2 linked regions of the Metabacillus sp. KUDC1714 genome follow. The protein of the gene in region 1 interacts with the protein of each later gene in a pairwise test. Links are inferred from orthologs where the notes say so. Each region holds a gene or a part of one and is shown on either strand. Other genes may lie near its edges.

Evidence for each region. The genes of interacting proteins can lie anywhere in the genome.
Region 2: the proteins of licT (region 1) and ptsP interact in binary tests that used the Escherichia coli proteins (3 or more experiments, as listed by UniProt). The link is inferred for Metabacillus sp. KUDC1714 from one-to-one orthologs.

Annotation. Positions count from the first base shown.
Region 1 is NZ_CP055263.1:755,245-760,717, forward strand. Bases 1,622-4,426 are described here. They hold licT (BglG family transcription antiterminator LicT), read right to left. Parts: upstream 3,537-4,426; coding sequence 2,706-3,536; downstream 1,622-2,705. Other genes in these bases: HUW50_RS03750 (beta-glucoside-specific PTS transporter subunit IIABC), read right to left, coding at 1,622-2,190; HUW50_RS03760 (J domain-containing protein), read right to left, coding at 3,887-4,426. In the rest of the region: HUW50_RS03745 (aryl-phospho-beta-d-glucosidase), read right to left, coding at 1-6; more of HUW50_RS03750, read right to left, coding at 310-1,621; more of HUW50_RS03760, read right to left, coding at 4,427-4,537; HUW50_RS03765 (S8 family peptidase), read left to right, coding at 4,967-5,473. UniProt on the Escherichia coli protein: Mediates the positive regulation of the beta-glucoside (bgl) operon by functioning as a transcriptional antiterminator. This is an RNA-binding protein that recognizes a specific sequence located just upstream of two termination sites within the operon.
Region 2 is NZ_CP055263.1:3,990,596-3,994,908, forward strand. The notes cover bases 1-2,980. They hold ptsP (phosphoenolpyruvate--protein phosphotransferase), read left to right. Parts: upstream 1-619; coding sequence 620-2,341; downstream 2,342-2,980. Other genes in these bases: ptsG (glucose-specific PTS transporter subunit IIBC), read left to right, coding at 1-262; HUW50_RS18315 (phosphocarrier protein HPr), read left to right, coding at 354-620; HUW50_RS18325 (transcriptional regulator SplA domain-containing protein), read left to right, coding at 2,501-2,743; splB (spore photoproduct lyase), read left to right, coding at 2,831-2,980. In the rest of the region: more of splB, read left to right, coding at 2,981-3,859; HUW50_RS18335 (GNAT family N-acetyltransferase), read right to left, coding at 3,972-4,313. UniProt on the Escherichia coli protein: General (non sugar-specific) component of the phosphoenolpyruvate-dependent sugar phosphotransferase system (sugar PTS).

The DNA of each region.
Region 1 (5,473 bases):
AGTCATATTCCTTCACCTCGTCTAATATTTTGGCTGTTTAACAAACTTTGTTGCTTTTAAAATAGTATTGGATTGGTTGATTGCAGCGAGAGGATGCTCGCTTTCCGTGGGGCGGGCGATGAGCCTCCTCAGCGCGAAGCGCCTGCGGGGTCTCATCTGTCCCGCTACTCCCACAGGAGTCTCGCATATCCGTTCCAATCAACCTAATCAGTTTTGTTCAAAAACAACAATCTTTTAGAAAAGAGCCAATATTTTTAAGAGGCTGGCTTGAGATCAGCCTCATTCCTTACCTAATCTAAATTCAATAAATTATTTAGCTAATAAGGCCAAAAATGATTCTTTTGTGTTAACCTTTCCTTCTTTAACCGGCTTGATTTCTTCATAACGATCAGTATTGGTTATGATAATAGGAGTAATCAAATCATATCCTTCTGCTTGAATCGCATCCATATCAAATGAAACAAGTTGATCTCCTACATCTACGAAATCACCATCTTTTACATGTGCAATGAAGTGTTTTCCATCAAGTTTTACAGTGTCTAAACCGACATGGATTAATATTTCTGCTCCATTATCACTTGTAATTCCAATCGCATGTTTTGTTTTGAATATTGTCGTTACTTTTCCTGATACAGGGGAGACTACTAAACCTTTTTCAGGTTGGATTGCTAAACCTTGTCCCATGATTCCAGCAGAAAACGTTGGATCATTCACTTCACTTAATGGTTTTACCTCACCTTTAATTGGGCTGAAAAGTTCTTCAGCAGCTACGATAACAGCTGTTTTTGGTTCAATATTTTCATCTACAACGTTTGTAGTAGCAGGTTTATCCTGTTCTTTTTCACCTTCGACATCATCAAAACCAAGTATATAGGTAACTACTGTTCCTGCGATAAAAGAAATTCCTAAACCGATTAATGCATAGAAAAATGTAGGACCGATAAATGAAGTGATCCCTGGTAATCCGGCACTTCCTCCAAGAATGTAATATTTAACATCAAAGATGCTACAGAAAACACCACCAATTGCTCCACCAATTAAAGCACCAATAAATGGTTTTTTAAGACGCATATTAACCCCATACATTGCTGGTTCAGTGACACCCATTGAAGCAGTAAGACTTGTAGAAAATGCTAGTGATTTAAATGTTTTGTTCTTACTACGTAAGCCTACTGCAAATGCTGCACCAGATTGGGCTAAATTAGCCATTATCATTGTAACAAGCAAATAATCGAATCCATTTTGTGCAATAGAATTGAGTGCAATTGGAATTAAAGCATAATGCATACCTGTCATAATGATAAGTGACCATGTACCACCGAGTAGTAAGCCTGCAAATATGCCTCCATGTTCAAACAATGCACTAATTCCCACTGATAACCAGTTTCCAAGAATTGCACCCAGCGGGCCAACTGCAATTAAAGTAAGTGGCGCTACAATTAACAAAGTAAATGTTGGAACCAAGATTAATTTTAATGAACTTGGAATGATTCTATCAATCCATTTTTCTACATATGAAGCGATCCAAATTGCTAGAAGGATCGGGATAACTGTCGATGAATACGTAACAGCCGTTACAGGTAGACCGATAAAAGATATTTTTTCACCTGAACTTAAGAGTGTTGTAAGGTTCGGATATAAAATCGCTGTTCCGATCGCACCTGCAATATAAGGATTGCTTCCAAATTTTCTTGCTGCACTAAAAGCTAGTAATATTGGTAAGAAATAAAACGCTCCATCACCAATAGCATTTAATATAATATAAGTTTGGCTCGTATTAGTGATCCAACCAAACGTCAAAGCAATTGCTAGGATTCCTTTGATCATACCCGCACCAGCAATCGCTGGTAAGATTGGTGTGAACACACCAGAAATAACATCAAAAATGGCACTTATCACATTTTTCTTTCCACCAGATTTTTTCTCACTTGCTTGATCTGCATTAAGTTTACTGTTGGACAAAATCGCTTTATAAACTTTTGGTACATCATTTCCAATGATGATCTGAAATTGATCACCACTTACATTCGTTCCCATTACTCCAGAAACCTTTTCTAATTTACTACGATCTACTTTGCTGTTGTCATATAGATTAAAACGTAATCTTGTCATACAGTGAATAACACTTTGAACGTTTTCCTCACCACCTACAAGTTGCAAGATCTCTTTTGATGTTTTATTATAATCCATGTGTATATACCTCCTATTATTGGGGGAAATTAATTTGTTTGGACTGGGGTGGCAGCCCCGGTCCATTTAAATTATTAAAAGGCTTTTATACAAAATAAGTAAAAATAAGTTCGGATCATTCGTTTTCGTCACCTTCACCTCCATAAAGCTACCAATAAAAAAAACCTAAATTACAAATCAATGCTTTAAAGACATAAATAGCCTTCCATTGACAGTAACTTAGGTTTTGCCTGCTTAACCAGTAACAATCCTTTATAGTTATTCGTATTTAGTTTTTAACTTTTTCATAGAATTTAATTAAATAAAAAAACCTAAATCACGACAGAAGAAAAATACATTTTCCTACTCTGTTCGTCATTTAGGTTTTGCCTGCTTAATCAGTAACAATCCTATGATTGAAAGTATTTAATTAACTTATGAACATAATTTATCATGAAATAAAAAATGTGTCAACGCTTTCTTTTAAATAAAGAAAAATTGGGATTATCTCAAAAGGAACTTGTATTTGAATCCGATTAGCGATTGACAACTCTTTCGATATGAATTGTTAAATACAATTTTTCGTCACTCGTTAATTCATAATCAAATTCTTTTTTTATATAACCATTAATTTTTTCTGTACACTCGTACGCATCACTATGCTTATTTTTTACAGCTTCATATAAAAAATCATCTTCACTTTCCAAATATGTTTTACTAAAAAGTCTTTGGGCAAAAAACTTTAAGTGTGTAACAAAACGGTAGTAATTCAAAGAATCTTCATTAAAATCGATTTTAAAGTGATACTTTACAATGTTTAGGATATCTTGCATCACATTTGTAATGTTTACGATATTTGGCATTTCTTCATTAAGTTCAGCGTTTACAATATGCATCGCAATAAAGCCTGCTTCATCTTCTGGTAGAGAAACATGAAGTTTTTCTTCTATTAGGATTAGAGCTTCTTTTCCGATTGAGAATTCATCTTTATAAAGTCGTTTTATTTCCCACAGCAACGCATTTTTTATATCGAGACCTTTTTTATTTCTTTCAATTGCAAAATTAATATGATCGGTAAGAGAAACATAAATACTATCGTTTAAGTCCCTGCCAAGTTTTGCTTTTGCATTCATAATGATATCTTCCGTAACATCCATATATTCCATAGGCACTTCATATAAGAGTGTTTTAAATCGCTCAGATATATCCTTGTTTTTCAATGCAAATATTTTCTCGATTTTCGCTTCTTCAACGTCATCTCCCGGTCTCTTTTGAAAAGCAAGCCCTCTACCCATAACGACTAATTCTTCATTTTGATCGTTGAAAACACTTATGACATTGTTATTAATAATTTTTGCTATTTTCATCTTGATCACCTTTACGTTATTTCATGGTTTTAAGGTTTTGCCTGTGTGACCAGTAACAATCCTACTTATTATATGATTAAATGTTACCATCTCAAAAAATCATTAGCAACATATTTAGATGACCCTTATTCTTCCATCCCTTCGTTATCCTACTTCATATAATTGAGAAATTTCATGAAATCAAACTTTTTGAGAAAATAGCTAAGAAAAAAACAAAAATGCACCTGATAAATTGTTATCTGATGCATTTTGATAGTAAATAAATTTTATATGTATATATGTTTTTTAGCTTTGTATATGTCGTCTTAACGAATAAATAGTTGATTTTATTTTACACAATGAATGACTTATTATTTGATGCTATTTCTAAAATTATCGTAGTCAGTTTTAATATAATGAAATAATTTTGTGTTGCCGCCATGATCAGGATGAGTAAGTTTCAGTAATTCTTTATATGCTGATAACACTTCATTACTGCTCGCCTTTTTTGATAGACCGAATTTTTGCAAAAGATCATATTGGACAGTATTGTAAAGTTTGTCATTTTCGCTATTTTCACCTGTAAGCCTTTCTTCTTTTAATTTTATTAGTTCTTCTCGTAATTGAATATTTTCTTTTAATAAATCCATTGTTTCATTATGTAATTTTCTTTTTTCATTCTTTAATTGGATTATTTCGTTAGTTAACATATCTCTTTGGTGGGATAATACTTTTGTTGCTGTTTTATGTAGTTCTTCTACCCCTTCTATATATACATCTTTTTCTTTTATTTTTAATTTTAAATAGCGGATGATCTCATCTTTGTCTTTATCTTGATCAGTTCTTTCCTTAACTAGCGCTGAAGCTGCATTGTCAAAAACCGAAAAGGCTTCCGTATTCCTACTCCCTGTTCCATCATATTTAACCTTGCCTTCGTTTAACCAACGTCTTACTGTTTGAATGCTTCTACTATCCGATAATCCTGCTTCCTTTAACATGTAAAATGCTTGATCTGTGTTCACAATGTTCCCTCCCTTCTGTTTTTTTCTATTACATTACTTTGTTTTATATAGACACTTATTATATATATAAGCTACCTTGATTCTTTTTCTGTTCCGATTCTCAAAAATGAGTATTTATTCATAAGGAAATCATGTTGATTTCCTTATGAATAAAAGTTGTCACTTGTATATTTTTATCGATATTTTGTCATTCAAGAGTAATACTTAGTAGATTTCGAATGATAGAGTCTAAGAGAATGATAAACAGTGAAAAAGTAAGCTAAATCAATAATTCAAGTTGGATTATTAGTTCTTTTTCCCTCGATTAAGCGACTTTATAAGGCTAATTAATCAAAAATGAGAAATTTATTGCTTTTCATTTAAAAACCATCCACAATTTGGTATACATAAAGAGTAGGTCAGTTAAAATTTCAAATTCGGGAGGTAAACATGACTAAAACACCGTTACAAGTCAAATTGGTTCCTTATACGATTAATTCAATTGTCGAAAACACAAATGAAACTCCAGAGGGTGTTCGTTTAATACAAGCACCTATGATTTGGGAGAAAAGCAGCCATGGTGAAAACATTGTTATTGCAGTTATTGATACTGGTGTTGACAAGAATCATCCAGATCTAAAGGATCAAATTATCGGCGGAAGAAATTTTACAACTGATCATCATTCAAATCCAACTATTTTTAAAGATAATAATGGTCATGGTACACACGTAACAGGTACCATTGCTGCTAGTTTAAATAATAAAGGTGTTGTAGGGGTTGCACCAAAAGCAAAAATTTTAAGTTTAAAAGTTTTGACAGGAGAAGGCTCTGGAGATTATGAATGGATCATAAATGCTATTAACTATGCTGTTGACTGGCGTGGTCCACAAAACCAAAGAGTTCGTGTCATTTCAATGTCACTTGGTGGTCCACATGATGTTCCAGAGCTTCATAAA
Region 2 (4,313 bases), 3.2 Mb from region 1 along the record:
TGGAAAAGAAATCTTAATTCACTTCGGTATTGATACAGTAAATCTAAAAGGTGAAGGCTTTGAAACATTTGTTCAAGAAGGTGACATTGTAGAGCAAGGTCAAAAATTGCTTGAAGTAGATCTTGAATATGTGAAACAAAACGCACCAACAGTTATGACTCCAATAGTTTTCACTAACCTTAAAGAAGGACAAACAATAAAACTACAAGCAAATGGTAATGTAACTGCTAAAGACGAGAACATAATCTCGATTGAACAATAAGAAATAAATACGCCACACTTGTCTTTTGATTCGTGTGGCTGATAAAATAGTATTTTGTAGAATATTGTAACTTAAAGGAGAATGATGAAAAATGGCAGAAAAAACATTTACAGTAACAGCAGAAACAGGTATTCACGCTAGACCAGCAACAGTATTAGTACAAACAGCAAGCAAATTTGATGCAGATGTTAACTTAGAATACAATGGCAAAACAGTTAACTTAAAATCAATTATGGGTGTAATGTCTTTAGGTATTCCTCAAGGCTCTCAAATTAAAATTATTTCATCTGGTGGAGATGCGGACGAAGCAATCGCAGGTATCGAACAAACACTTAAAAATGAGGGGCTTGGCGAATAATGAGTGCGAACTTAAAAGGGATAGGAGCTTCAGCGGGTATTGCGATTGCAAAAGCGTACCGCTTGGAGGAACCTGAACTAAAGATTGAAAAAAAAGAGATAACAGACAAAGAAGCTGAAAAACAGCGTTTTGAACTGGCAATCAACCAATCAAAAGCTGAGCTTGAAAAAATTAAAGAGCATGCTAACCGTGAGTTAGGTGCGGATAAAGCTGAAATTTTCGCAGCTCATTTATTAGTATTAAGTGATCCTGAGCTGCTTAATCCTGTATTAGATAAGGTAAGCACTGAAGGTGTTAATGCTGAATTTGCAATGAAAGAAACGGCTGATATGTTTGTTTCTATGTTTGAATCAATGGACAACGAGTATATGAAAGAGCGCGCAGCAGATATCCGTGACGTTACAAAACGTGTAATCGCACATTTGTTAGGTGTTCAAATTCCAAATCCTAGCATAATATCCGAGGAAGTTGTGATTATTGCAGAAGATTTAACACCTTCTGATACAGCTCAGTTAAATCGTCAATTTGTAAAGGGATTTACAACAGATATTGGCGGACGTACTTCTCATTCAGCAATTATGGCCCGCTCAATGGAAATACCAGCAGTAGTTGGTACGAAACAAGCTACATCCAGTATTGAGAATGGTGTCATGGTAATTGTCGATGGACTTGATGGAGATGTAATTATTGATCCTTCATCAGAAGTTATTGCTCAATATGAAGAGAAAAAAGCAAAATACGAAGCTCAAAAAGCAGAGTGGGCGAAGCTAGTTAACGAGCCAACTGTTACAAAAGATGGCCAACATGTAGAGCTTGCAGCGAATATTGGTACACCTGATGATGTTAAAGGTGTATTAGAAAATGGGGGAGAAGCAGTAGGTCTATACCGTACTGAGTTCCTTTACATGGGTAGGGATCAGCTTCCAACAGAGGACGAGCAATTTGATGCTTATAAAGCTGTTCTAGAAAGAATGGAAGGAAAACCTGTTGTTGTTCGTACACTAGACATCGGTGGAGACAAAGAGCTTCCATACTTAAATCTTCCAAAAGAAATGAATCCGTTCTTAGGGTTTAGAGCGATTCGTTTATGTTTAGAAGAACAAGACATTTTCCGTACACAGCTACGTGCATTATTACGTGCAAGCAGCTATGGTAATTTGAAAATCATGTTTCCGATGATTGCAACAGTTTCTGAATTTAGAGAAGCTAAAGCAATTCTATTAGAAGAAAAAGAAAAGCTAGTTGCAAATGGTGTACAAGTATCAAATTCAATCGAAATTGGTATGATGGTGGAAATTCCATCTACAGCTGTAATGGCTGATCAATTTGCCAAAGAAGTTGACTTCTTTAGTATTGGAACGAATGATTTGATTCAATACACAATGGCTGCTGACCGTATGAACGAGCGTGTTTCATACTTGTATCAACCTTACAATCCAGCGATTTTACGCCTAATTTCAATGGTTATTGATGCAGCACATAAAGAAGGAAAATGGGCTGGTATGTGTGGAGAAATGGCAGGCGATCAAATTGCCATTCCATTATTACTTGGTCTAGGACTTGATGAGTTCTCAATGAGTGCTACATCGATCCTTCCTGCACGTACACAAATTAAAGAGCTTTCTAAAGAGCAGGCTCAAAGCGTTAAAGAAAAAGTTTTAGCAATGAGCACAACTGAAGAAGTTGTTGAATTTGTTAAAGAGACATTCCATATTTCATAAAATAAAAGGACAGGCTACTAGCTTGTCTTTTTATTTTGGTTAAATGTTATTGAGTACTAACAGAGGCTAGGTGCTTTCTGATGAACTTTCCATTTTATATTATGAGCTAAGTTGGGGAACCTACCTTTAAGAATGTACATTTTAGGAGGTTGTGTTTCAATGGAAGGAAACAATTTTCAGATTGGTGAAGAGGTATATGTAATATACCGAAATCCGCATGCTGCCAATGTAGCCAATATTGAAAAAGCAGAAATCGTAGAGCATCCAAATAATCCTAAAGAGTTAGCCCTGTTTCTACACGATGCTTATCATCCTTTAGCTGATGATGATGCTGTCTTTTCAAGCTTTGATGAGGCTGAAGAGCTATACAATCAATTATTTGATTATCAACAATACGATTAACAGGAAATATTTATTTCGATTAACAAATGGAGAATAAGCAAAGGTTATCCATATAGAAGTCTTTTCTATTTAGGAGATGAGATCAAATTGATTAAACCATTTGTACCGCAATTAGTATATATCGAGCCTAGAGCTTTAGAATATCCCCGTGGTGTTGAGTTGAAGGAGAAATTTGAAAAGATGGGGCTTGAGATCAGGGAAACAACATCTCATAATCAAGTTCGAAATATTCCTGGTAATAATCATCTGCAACAATATCGCACAGCAAAGTCTACGCTTGTAGTAGGTGTTAGAAAAACATTAGAATTCGATAGCTCCAAACCTTCAGCTGAATATGCAATTCCACTCGCAACTGGTTGTATGGGTCACTGTCATTATTGCTATTTACAAACAACAATGGGAAGTAAGCCATACATACGGACATATGTAAATGTTGATGAGATCCTTAATCAGGCTCAAAGCTATATGGAAGAGCGTGCACCACAGATTACACGATTTGAAGCATCATGTACATCAGATATTGTTGGAATAGATCATTTAACACATTCGTTAAAATCAGCCATTGAATTCTTTGGTCAAACAAATATGGGAAGGTTACGTTTTGTAACGAAATTTCATCATGTCGATCATTTATTAGATGCAAACCACAATGGGAAAACAAGGTTCCGATTTAGTATCAATGCTGATTATGTAATTAAGAATTTTGAACCAGGAACCTCATCTTTGGATTTACGTATTGAGGCTGCAGTAAAAGTGGCAAAGGCGGGTTACCCTTTAGGTTTTATTGTTGCACCAATTTATATCCATGAAAACTGGCAGGAGGGCTATAAAGTATTATTTGAAAAGCTTGATGCCCAACTTCCATCTGATGTAAGAGATGATATTACCTTTGAAATGATTCAGCATCGTTTCACCAAACCAGCAAAACGAGTCATCCAAAAAAACTACCCCAAAACAAAGCTTGAATTAAATGAAGAAGAAAGACGATACAAATGGGGAAGATATGGGATTGGAAAATACATTTACCCAAAAGATCAAGAACAAGAGCTTCGTGAAACACTTGAGGATTATGTCGATCACTACTTTCCAAATGCAAAGGTTGAATATTTTACGTAAAGGCAGGAGGTGAACCTGTCTTTCTTTTATGACTACCGTGTTATCCGACAATTGCTGGGGAAAGCCCCTGAGTAGGTGCCAATACACAATTGACTTTGCTGCTACATTTCTTCTATGTAAACGGATTTTTCCATTCCATCAACATACCATAATGACAAGAGTCCTCGTCCTCCAAATAATTTTCCACAGGACAAACCGGTGTTCTACCACAATGTAATAAGAAAGACATAACAGGATCTTTTAACTTCCCAGTTAATATTGCGTCCACATACTCATTAATCGAGTGATCTTTACTAACCTTATGATAGCCTGGTACCCTTCCACCTCCTATCAATCGTTCCAAATTTAACGAGATAACAATTTTATACATCGATTGCATTAACCACTTACCCACACCTAATTTCCGGTAAGAAGGTGCAACACAAATATCAACAACATACAAAGAATTGCCTGA